Regions from separate parts of the Paenarthrobacter sp. E2MeOHC11 genome, predicted to be linked through region 2. Evidence: predicted binding sites of a transcription regulator. Region 2 holds the regulator's gene; each other region holds the start of a gene.

Region 1 (3,272 bases), 1.7 Mb from region 2:
AGTGTGCCGTGGCAGAACCAGCACCGGAACCGATGGCGCCGCAGGCAACGGGTTTTGACCTCCAGGACCTCGCGGCCGGGATACGCAGTGACTCTCCGCTCAGCGAACGGGACCAGCAGATGCTGGCCCTGGAACGGCAGTGGTGGAAGTATGCCGGCGCCAAGGAACAGGCCATCCGTGAGCTGTTCGATCTCTCGGCCACACACTATTACCAGATCCTGAACGCGTTGATTGACACCGAAGACGCGTTGGCCCACGATCCCATGCTCGTCAAGAGATTGCGTAGACTACGTACGTCCCGCCAGCGTGCGCGGACGGCACGTCGCTTGGGGTCCGACGCGTAAATCGCCAGGCTGATCTGTCAGCAGCAACCAGCAAGGACAACGCTTCACCATGACCAAATATGCCAAGGACGAATTCGACCAGGTTCCGCAGAACACATCCCGGCAGGGTGTACATCGCGACGCCCAGGAGACCGCCCGCCCCACGTTGTGGCCGGTCCTGACTGTTGGGGCGGTGGCCTTGGTCCTCGGATTGGTGGCCTTCCTGGTCCTTCCGAACCTCGGCGTCGTGGCACCCGGCGCCGCGCCCAGCGCCTCGACGCCGGCACCTCAGCAGACTGACGCCTCGTCTTCAGCGACACCAAGCGAATCCAGCAGCGCCCCGGCCACATCCGGCGAACCGACCCCGTCCGATAGCCCATCCGCGACGCCGTCCTCGGCTCCCGTGGACAAGGCCACACCGGTCGCGGTCTACAACGGCGCCGGCACCGCTGGGTTGGCTGGCCGTGTTGCTGGCCTGGTGGAGGCCGACGGATGGCCGCTCAGCACTGTGGGCAACTGGGGCGGCCTGCCGCAGCAGACGTCCGTGATCTTCTACAACGCACCTGAGCAGAAGGTGAACGCCGAGGCTTTGGGCGCCCTGCTGGGTATCCAGTCGATCGTTGAATCTCCCGAGGTCCAGCAGCCCTTGGTAGTTGTGGCAGGGCCTGGCTTCCAGTAGCCCAACTGGCCCGGATGGGCTCCGAATGCCCAAACTCGGTTAAGCCTCAATAACAAAAGTCACCCCCGCGCCTTGCATGGGAGCGCGGGGATAGTGACTGTGGTTACAGTGGATTAATTCCGGTACGGAGATCCCGGCAACCGGTCTTGGCTACTGCGAAAGTGTGGGCATCATGGCATTGGGAACCGTCAAATGGTTCAACGCCGAAAAAGGCTACGGCTTCATCACTGTGGATGAATCCGGCGACGACGTCTTTGTACACTGGTCCGCTATCCAGATGGATGGCTTCCGCGCCCTCGAAGAGGGCCAGCGGGTTGAGTTTGAACTGGGTGAGGGACAGAAAGGCCCGCAGGCCGAAGGTGTCCGCGTCGCTTAGCTCCCACGGCACGCCACCGTCAGCCCTTGGCTGAAACCCCCTGTGTATGTAGAGCAAAGTGGCGTCCCTGCTTGCACTCTCCCCGGTCGAGTGCTAATTATTGATTTAGCACTCCTATGGTTCGACTGCTAAGTCCGGCCCGGGTAACCCCGGTGGTGGACGGCGAATGGACCACTGGAGGATCAAGAAACACCTTGGTGGGGTGAGGTTCGGAGCGCGGGGCATACATAGGCCGCAAGCGAAGAACCGTCCGTCGCGGGCACCCCATCTGACAGGTACCTTCTTAACGACTGTCCCGAAAGGACTACCGCCGTTATGGCCAAGATCATTGCATTTGATGAAGAGGCACGCCGCGGCCTCGAGCGGGGCCTGAACATCCTCGCAGACGCCGTCAAGGTCACCCTCGGCCCGCGTGGACGCAACGTCGTCCTCGAAAAGAAGTGGGGCGCCCCCACGATCACCAACGATGGTGTTTCCATCGCCAAGGAGATCGAGCTGGACGACCCTTACGAGAAGATCGGTGCAGAACTGGTCAAGGAAGTTGCCAAGAAGACGGATGACGTCGCTGGCGACGGTACTACCACTGCAACCGTCCTCGCCCAGGCACTGGTGAAGGAAGGCCTCCGCAACGTAGCTGCCGGCGCCGACCCGCTGTCCCTCAAGCGCGGCATCGAGAAGGCCGTCGAGGCAGTCATCAGCGAACTGCTGGCCTCCGCCAAGGAAATCGAAACCAAGGAAGAGATCGCAGCCACGGCTTCCATCTCCGCCGGTGACCCGGAAATCGGCAGCCTGATCGCCGAAGCCCTGGACAAGGTGGGCAAGGAAGGCGTTATCACGGTCGAGGAGTCCAACACCTTCGGCCTGGAGCTCGAGCTCACCGAGGGTATGCGCTTCGACAAGGGCTACATCTCCGCTTACTTCGTCACCGACGCAGAGCGCCAGGAAACGGTCCTCGAAGACCCGTACATCCTGATCGTCAACTCCAAGATCTCCAACGTGAAGGAACTCGTCACGGTTCTGGAGAAGGTCATGCAGTCGAACAAGCCGCTGCTGATCATCGCCGAAGACATCGAGGGCGAGGCCCTGGCCACCCTGATCGTCAACAAGATCCGTGGCACCTTCAAGTCCGTTGCCGTCAAGGCTCCGGGCTTCGGTGACCGCCGCAAGGCCCAGCTCGCCGACATCGCCATCCTCACCGGTGGCCAGGTCATCTCCGAAGAAGTTGGCCTCAAGCTCGAGAACGCTGGCCTTGAACTCCTCGGCACCGCCCGCAAGGTTGTTGTCACCAAGGACGAGACCACCATCGTTGAAGGTGCCGGCGACGCCGAGCAGATCGCAGGCCGTGTGGCCCAGATCCGCGCCGAGATCGAAAACTCCGACTCCGACTACGACCGCGAGAAGCTGCAGGAACGCCTGGCCAAGCTGGCCGGCGGCGTTGCAGTCATCAAGGCCGGTGCCGCAACCGAAGTTGAGCTCAAGGAACGCAAGCACCGCATTGAGGACGCAGTCCGCAACGCCAAGGCTGCTGTTGAAGAAGGCATCGTCGCCGGTGGTGGCGTTGCCCTCATCCAGGCTGGTGCCAAGGCATTCGCCAACCTGAACCTGCAGGGCGACGAAGCAACCGGCGCCAACATCGTCAAGGTTGCCATCGACGCTCCGCTGAAGCAGATCGCCTTCAACGCCGGCCTCGAGCCGGGCGTTGTGGTGGACAAGGTTCGCGGCCTGCCTTCCGGCCACGGCCTGAACGCTGCCACGGGCGTCTACGAAGACCTTCTGGCTGCCGGCGTCAACGACCCCGTAAAGGTCACCCGCTCGGCTCTCCAGAACGCTGCTTCCATCGCTGGTCTCTTCCTGACCACCGAGGCCGTAGTTGCCGACAAGCCTGAGAAGAACG
Region 2 (3,272 bases):
CACCTTGAGGTCTCCCCTGCCGTAACCGCGCAGGTGGGTGACGCCAAGGCCGCGGAGCGTGATGACCTCGCCCGACTGGGTTCCGGCCTTCACATCAATGTCCTGTGCGCCATCGAACGTTTCCAGTTGCAGCTCAGTGCCCAGTGCAGCGGCTGTCATGGGCACGCTGAGGGTGGCGTGGAGGTCGTCGCCTTCGCGCATGAACATGGAATCGTTGTTGACCCGGATCTCCACGTACAGGTCGCCGGAGGGGCCGCCTGCGGGTCCTGCTTCGCCTTGGCCGGACAACTGGATACGCGTACCGGTCGCAACACCGGCGGGCACCTTGATGGTCAGGGAACGGCGGCTGCGGATGCGGCCCTGGCCGTTGCACTCGTTGCAGGGATCCTTGATGACCGTGCCGAAACCCTCACAAGATCCGCAAGGGGCCGTGGTCATGACCTGGCCAAGGATGGATCGGACGGCGCGCTGGACCTGGCCGCTGCCGCCACAAATGTCGCAACGTTCCGGATGGGTTCCCGGGCGGCAGCAGCTGCCGTCGCACGTAGGGCAGGTGACGGCAGTGTCTACTTCGAGCTTCTTGTTAACACCAAATACGGCGTCCTTGAGGTCAATACGGACACTGATGAGGGCGTCTTGTCCGCGACGAACGCGGGAAGCCGGTCCACCGTGGCCGCCGCCGCCACCAAAGAAGGTGTCGAAGATGTCCTGGAACGCGAAGCCCTGGCCGGAGTAGCCACCGCCGAAGCCGTTGTCCGTTCCGTTCTCATTGCCGGTGGCATCGTAGACGCGACGCTTCTGGGGGTCCGACAGAACCTCGTAAGCATGGGTCACGGCCTTGAACTGCTCCGCGACATCCTCACCCGGATTTACGTCCGGGTGGAGTTTCCGCGCCAACTTGCGGTACGCCTTTTTGATCTCTTCCCCGGTGGCTTCCGGCGAGACTCCCAAAACGTCATAGTGGCTGCTCAAAGTCGGTATCTCTTCCTTGTCGTACTGCGGATGTTTCCTCGGGCCTGCGTTCAGCCGCCGAGAATGCGTGAAAGGTAGCGGGCCACGGCCCGAACTGCTGCCATGGTGGTTGGATAATCCATGCGGGTTGGACCGAGGATTCCCACTTTGGCACCCGAGCCGTAGCCAGTGGCCACCACCGAAGCTTCGGCCAAGCCGTCATAGGGGTTCTCCCGGCCGATGCTCACCGTGACGCCGCGGGGGTCGTCCCCCATGTCGGACAACAACCGGAGCATGACCACTTGTTCCTCAAGGGCTTCCAGCACGGGTCCGATACTCAACGGGAAGTCCACGTTGGACCGGGCAAGATTGGCTGTGCCGGCCATGAGGATGCGCTCTTCGCGGCTGTTGTCGCTCAGTGCCTGCAGTCCGTGCGCCAGTGTTTGAGCCAGGCCACGGAGTTCCGGCGGGCACAGGGCAACCACTGAGGGAAGTACTTGCGGCAACAGGGCCAGTTGCGTCCCTGCAATGCTGCCGAGGAATCGTGACCTCAGAAGCATCAAAGCGTCATCGCCCACGTCCGAGCCTGCCTCGATGACCTTCTGGCCAACGCTCCCGGTATCCGCAATCAGGACGACGAGCACTTGCTTGGGAGCCAGGAGGACGAACTCCACGTGCCGCACCAGCGCCCGGTTTGAGTGTGGATATTGCACGACGGCGACCTGGTTGGTCAGCTGCGACAGGAGCCGCACGGTGCGCTCCAGGATGTCGTCGACGTCGTCGGGCCCTTCAAGCAGCGAATGGATCGCGCGGCGTTCCGCCGCGGACAGCGGCTTGACCTGGGAGATGCGGTCCACGAACAGGCGGTAGCCCTTATCAGTGGGAATGCGTCCGGCGCTGGTGTGGGGTGCCGCAATGAGGCCTTCTTCTTCAAGAACAGCCATGTCGTTCCGGATGGTGGCACTTGAAACACCGAGGTGGTGTCGCTCCACGAGGGCCTTCGATCCGACAGGCTCCCTGGAATGCACGTAATCTTCAACGATGGCACGCAGTACTTCCAACTTGCGCGGTTCACTCATTACTCCACCTCCTGACGACTGCCATGGTCACTGCGACCGGCCACCGCGGGATCCCATGGGATCACCGCACTTAGCACTCAACATGCCCAAGTGCTAACCAGTCTAGTATGAGCCACCCCGTTGCTAGCATTGAAACTGCCCATGGCCAGCATCAAGCAACCCAGCATAAACCAGTACAAAAAGGTAGGAATTCCTTGGCTTTCGACTCTTGGGGTCCGCAGGACCTAGCAGCTCCAGCCAAACGACAACTCCCCGAGGTAGCCGTCCAGCGCGGGATGGTCCTCGAAGATGTCCAGTCAGGCTGGGTGGGCGAAGTCACTCGGGTTGAAAAAACCGGGGGCATGCACATCGTGTCCCTTGAGGACAGGCGTGGTAAAACGAAGTCCTTCCAACTCGGCTTCGGCTTCCTGCTTGAAGGCCAACCCATCCGGTTGATGCCTCCGGCCCCCCGCCAAGCGACGGCCCCCGCGCAACCGGGACGAACGGCCTCGGGGTCGGTGAAGGTCCAGGGACAACGCGCCCAAGTGGCAAAAGCCAGCCGGATCTGGGTGGAAGGAAAGCACGACGCCGAACTCGTGGAGAAGGTCTGGGGCGACGATCTCCGCGTCGAAGGCATCGTGGTGGAGCCATTGCACGGCGTCGATGACCTCAAATCTTCCATCGCCGCCTTTAATCCGGGCCCTGGCCGCCGCCTAGGCATCCTGGTGGATCACCTCGTGGCCGGATCCAAGGAGTCCCGCATTGCGGCCGAAGCCATGACGGTCCCCGGGGCGCCAGGAAATGTCTTGATTGTCGGCCACCCGTACATCGATGTCTGGCAGGCCATCAGGCCGAAGGTGCTCGGCATCGATGCCTGGCCTTCCGTGCCTCGCGGCATCGACTGGAAGACGGGAATTCTCACCGCCTTCGGGTGGCCTCACGAGACCGCTGAGGACATTGGCCTGGGCTGGCAACGGCTTCTCGGGGCGGTTCGCAGTTACGCCGACCTTGAGGCCTCCCTGCTGGGCCGAGTGGAGGAAGTCATCGATTTCCTCACGGTTCCCTGACACTGGCCCCGAAAGCGGCAGCAACTGACGTGTCTTCGTGGCGCTTGTCCCGGGAAGTCCACGGAGGCCGGTATTCTGGGACAGCAACACCGCAGCATCTTTACAGCAAAGGGAACACACCGTGGCAGAGAACGCTCCTGAAGAACCGGGCAGCGCCGCAGGCCAGCCCCAGTACCATGGCGCGCCTGCAAATGCG
Region 3 (3,272 bases), 730 kb from region 2:
CCTCGGTACGCCCGCGTCCCGCGCTGTTGCCAGTGAGCAAGCGCTCGGCGAGGACCCGCTGGTGGCCGACCTTGGCGAGCGTCTGCGTGCCCGGGGAGCCCGTGTCTGGCATCTCTACGATGGCGTGCTGGACATCGCGGCCGCCGCGGATCCAGTCCACACCATCGGCCGTGAGGGTGCAGAGATCCCTACCCCCGTCGCAATCGAATCCGATGGCACAGAACGCTACAAGAGGATGAGCGTCCGCGAACGCAGCCGGCTGCGTCCGCAGTTGCTGGAACGCATGGGATGGCGCTACATGTCCCTGTGGACCATTGAAGTGTTTACTGATCCTTCGTCCTGCGCGGACCGCATTGGGTCCTACCTTGGGCTGGAGAATCACATCCCACGGTCGACGTCGCCTGAGCATGGCTTCCTGGACATGGATGTTGAACAATTGAACGTGGAAAAGGGGCAGCCAACGTTTGCGCCGAGTGCGGCACTGCAGGGAGCCGGGGGGCCCGAGGACGCTGCCGGAGAAGCACATGGCTTTGCAGAGAATGGGAAAGAAGCACCACTGATGGAACAAGCATCCGGTCCGGAAAACGGGGCCAAGGCCGAACCCGACGCAACGGGGGCCGACGGTGCCGAAGAAGCTTCGGTCTCCACGACGACCGCGGCCAGGCCCGGCGCCGGCGGGATACTTCCTACTAAAGCTGCGGAAGACGATCCCCGCCGCTGGGGCGATGAGTCCGGCTATGACCACGAGCAGTGGCTCAAAGAGCAAAGGCCTCCGCATTGGGGCTGATCGGCCGCCCGTAGAGGGGTCCCGCATCACGGACTTACCAAAACGAAGAAAAGCTTGCCTTGCGTTGAAGCGCCGGCAAGCTTTTCTGCTTGTTGGGGATCCGCGGCGACCACCACCAAACCCTCGGTGTCGCTGGTACCGAGCCATTCGCCGGTCTTGCCGCCCAAAGCTGAAGTCCAGAGCACTGGGACAGGGCCGGCCAACACCTGGCTTTGCCTGGATTCGTCATAGGAGCCGGCCGCCGTCAGGACCACCGTCACCAACTGGCCGGGGGAGAGAAGCTGGATGGATGACGGGTCTGCCATTCGCAGCGGCACCGCAGCCGCCCCTGTCGGTGCGCCGGTGAGCAGGCCTGGACCAAGAAGATTGGACTCCGTAGGGATCTGCCCCCTGCCCAGGGGTGAGGCAAGTTGGCGGCCAACCAGGGCCTGAACATCTGTCAGGGCGCCGGTGATGGCGAGGTCAGGCGGCACACCCTGGCTGGTGAAGTCGGACTCCGCAAGGCTGGTGCCTGTTGGAAGATCGTGGGCTGCGACAAGGACGCTGATGCGTGCTTCTGATGCCGGCGTCAGTTGTTGGACTGCCATACCGGTGGCAAGGCAGAGCAGGAGGGCAACGGTGAGCCTGCGGTTTCGTCCGATCCAGGAGCCGAATTTTCGCTTGTGGCCCCGGTGGTCAGTGCGATCCCGGGAGCGTGGCGGATTGAACCTTGCGGGAATGCCGCTTAAGACACTGGATCGCCTCGTTCCTGCACGCGGGACCGGGGGCCAAGTGGCGTCGGTTGATGCCGAACGCTCGGCGCGGGCAAGGAAGGCACTGCGTGACTGATGTGGCATGCCGCCACGTTAGCCAGCTGCCAGCGCCGCGAAACAGCCCTCTGGTGCGCTATGTGGAAAAGGTGGAGACCTAGCTGGCTGCGGCCGCTGCCGGTGCTGCAGCGGGGGCCGGCGACGCCGCGGCAGGGGCCGGTGCTGCGGCCGAAACGGTGCTGCCCTTGGCGTCGCGGGAATCAGTCCGATAGAAGCCTGAACCCTTGAAGACTACGCCGACGCTGTTGAACTTCTTGCGAAGGGCGCCCTTGCACTCGGGGCACTCCGTCAGGGAGCTGTCAGAGAAGGACTGGACGATGTCAAAGGCATGGTCACAGTCTTTGCAGGCGTATGCGTATGTGGGCACTGAATTCCTCCTTCAGGACAAAGTTCAGGTCCTGTGCAGCGGCGGCGGAATAACTCTCCGCATTAGCAGTCGCAGGGCCTGAGTGCCAATTCTATCATCCGTCTCCTTGGCGTGCGCCAGCGGATGTGTTGGATATCTCCAAGTGCCGGAGTCAACAAGGAGGTGCGGCAGTCAGGCCATACCCGCCGTGCCTTCGAGACGGACGACGCCGGATGGCGTCAGGATCTCCCGCACGGGGCGGTCAAAAGCTTCGGCGGGGATCGAACCTGTTGGCAACAGGTCGTCGTCGTACACCACAGCAATGGTGGGCGGCCGCCGGCCGGAAGCGTCGAGGCCATGGAGGAGTCGATCGTAGTAGCCGCCCCCCTGGCCGATCCGGTTGCCATCCATGTCCACCGCAGTGGCAGGCATGAAGATACCCGCACTTCCGGCGACAACCTGGCTTTCCAGTCGTTCGCCTTCGGGCTCGTCGATGGGGGCGTAGGCGGAGCGGACAAACGCCGTCGAGGGCGTCCAATACACCCAGCTCAACTGCCGTCCGGGCTCGCAGACGGGAAGCAGAACGCGGTGGCCGGCCCCGTGCAGCGCCTCGATAAGCGGCATGGTGGGCGGCTCGAAGGCAACCCCCAAGTAGACGGCAAACGTGGAGACGGTGGCAGGGGAGGCAGCTGCCGCCCACGCCGATCCATGATGTGCGATCCCCTCGCCGGCCGCCGCGATCTGTTCCGGAGAGAGGGCTCGCCTGTGCAGGCGGCGGCTGCTGCGGATGTCTTCTTTCGATGCCATGCGTATCCGATCGTGAGGTGAGCCTGATGCCGGTCCAGCAACCAAGGCCGCCATGCGGCACACCGAAATGTGTTCCCGGCACGGCGAGGGTTTAGCCGATGATGTATTCCTTCCGTTACATTAGTCCGGTGACTCTCGATAACAATGCTGTCCGTAAGGCCGTCATCCCCGCAGCGGGTCTTGGCACCAGGTTCCTGCCTGCAACAAAGGCGATGCCGAAGGAAATGCTGCCTGTGGTTGACAAGCCAGCCATCCAGTACGTCGTCGAAGAAGCCGTCAAGGTTGGCCTGCACGACGTCCTGATGATCACGGGGCGCAGCAAGCGCGCCCTTGAGGATCATTTTGACCGCGTGCCGGCGTTGGAAGCGACCCTGGCTGAGAAGGGCGATACCGCCAAGCTTGAGGCCATCCAGTCCGCCACCAACCTCGGCGACATCCACTATGTCCGCCAAGGCGACCCGAACGGCCTGGGCCATGCCGTCCTTCGTGCAAAGCAGCACGTTGGCCACGAGCCTTTCGCCGT

The links. Region 2 encodes HrcA, which represses chaperone genes, less so after heat shock. Its sites were predicted from a motif close to TTNGCACTCGNNNNNNNCGAGTGCNAA; they were not measured.
Region 1: groL (chaperonin GroEL) is a predicted target of HrcA. The motif match lies at 1,484-1,510, and genes of this name have one in related genera.
Region 3: ACSSVG_RS17290 (FmdB family zinc ribbon protein) is a predicted target of HrcA. The motif match lies at 2,026-2,052, and genes of this name have one in related genera.

Annotation. Positions count from the first base shown of each region.
Region 1 is NZ_CP196673.1:1,120,067-1,123,338, reverse strand. Features, by position in the region: gene ACSSVG_RS05150 (DUF3263 domain-containing protein) at 9-344, shown strand; gene ACSSVG_RS05145 (LytR C-terminal domain-containing protein) at 394-1,002, shown strand; gene ACSSVG_RS05140 (cold-shock protein) at 1,175-1,378, shown strand; gene groL (chaperonin GroEL) at 1,694-3,272, shown strand, end outside.
Region 2 is NZ_CP196673.1:4,450,260-4,453,531, reverse strand. Features, by position in the region: gene dnaJ (molecular chaperone DnaJ) at 1-972, opposite strand, end outside; gene hrcA (heat-inducible transcriptional repressor HrcA) at 1,023-2,030, opposite strand; gene ACSSVG_RS20630 (DUF3097 domain-containing protein) at 2,225-3,076, shown strand; gene ACSSVG_RS20625 (DUF4870 domain-containing protein) at 3,198-3,272, shown strand, end outside.
Region 3 is NZ_CP196673.1:3,718,097-3,721,368, forward strand. Features, by position in the region: gene ACSSVG_RS17280 (AAA family ATPase) at 1-787, shown strand, start outside; gene cpaB (Flp pilus assembly protein CpaB) at 814-1,623, opposite strand; gene ACSSVG_RS17290 (FmdB family zinc ribbon protein) at 1,694-1,963, opposite strand; gene ACSSVG_RS17295 (5-formyltetrahydrofolate cyclo-ligase) at 2,135-2,749, opposite strand; gene galU (UTP--glucose-1-phosphate uridylyltransferase GalU) at 2,848-3,272, shown strand, end outside.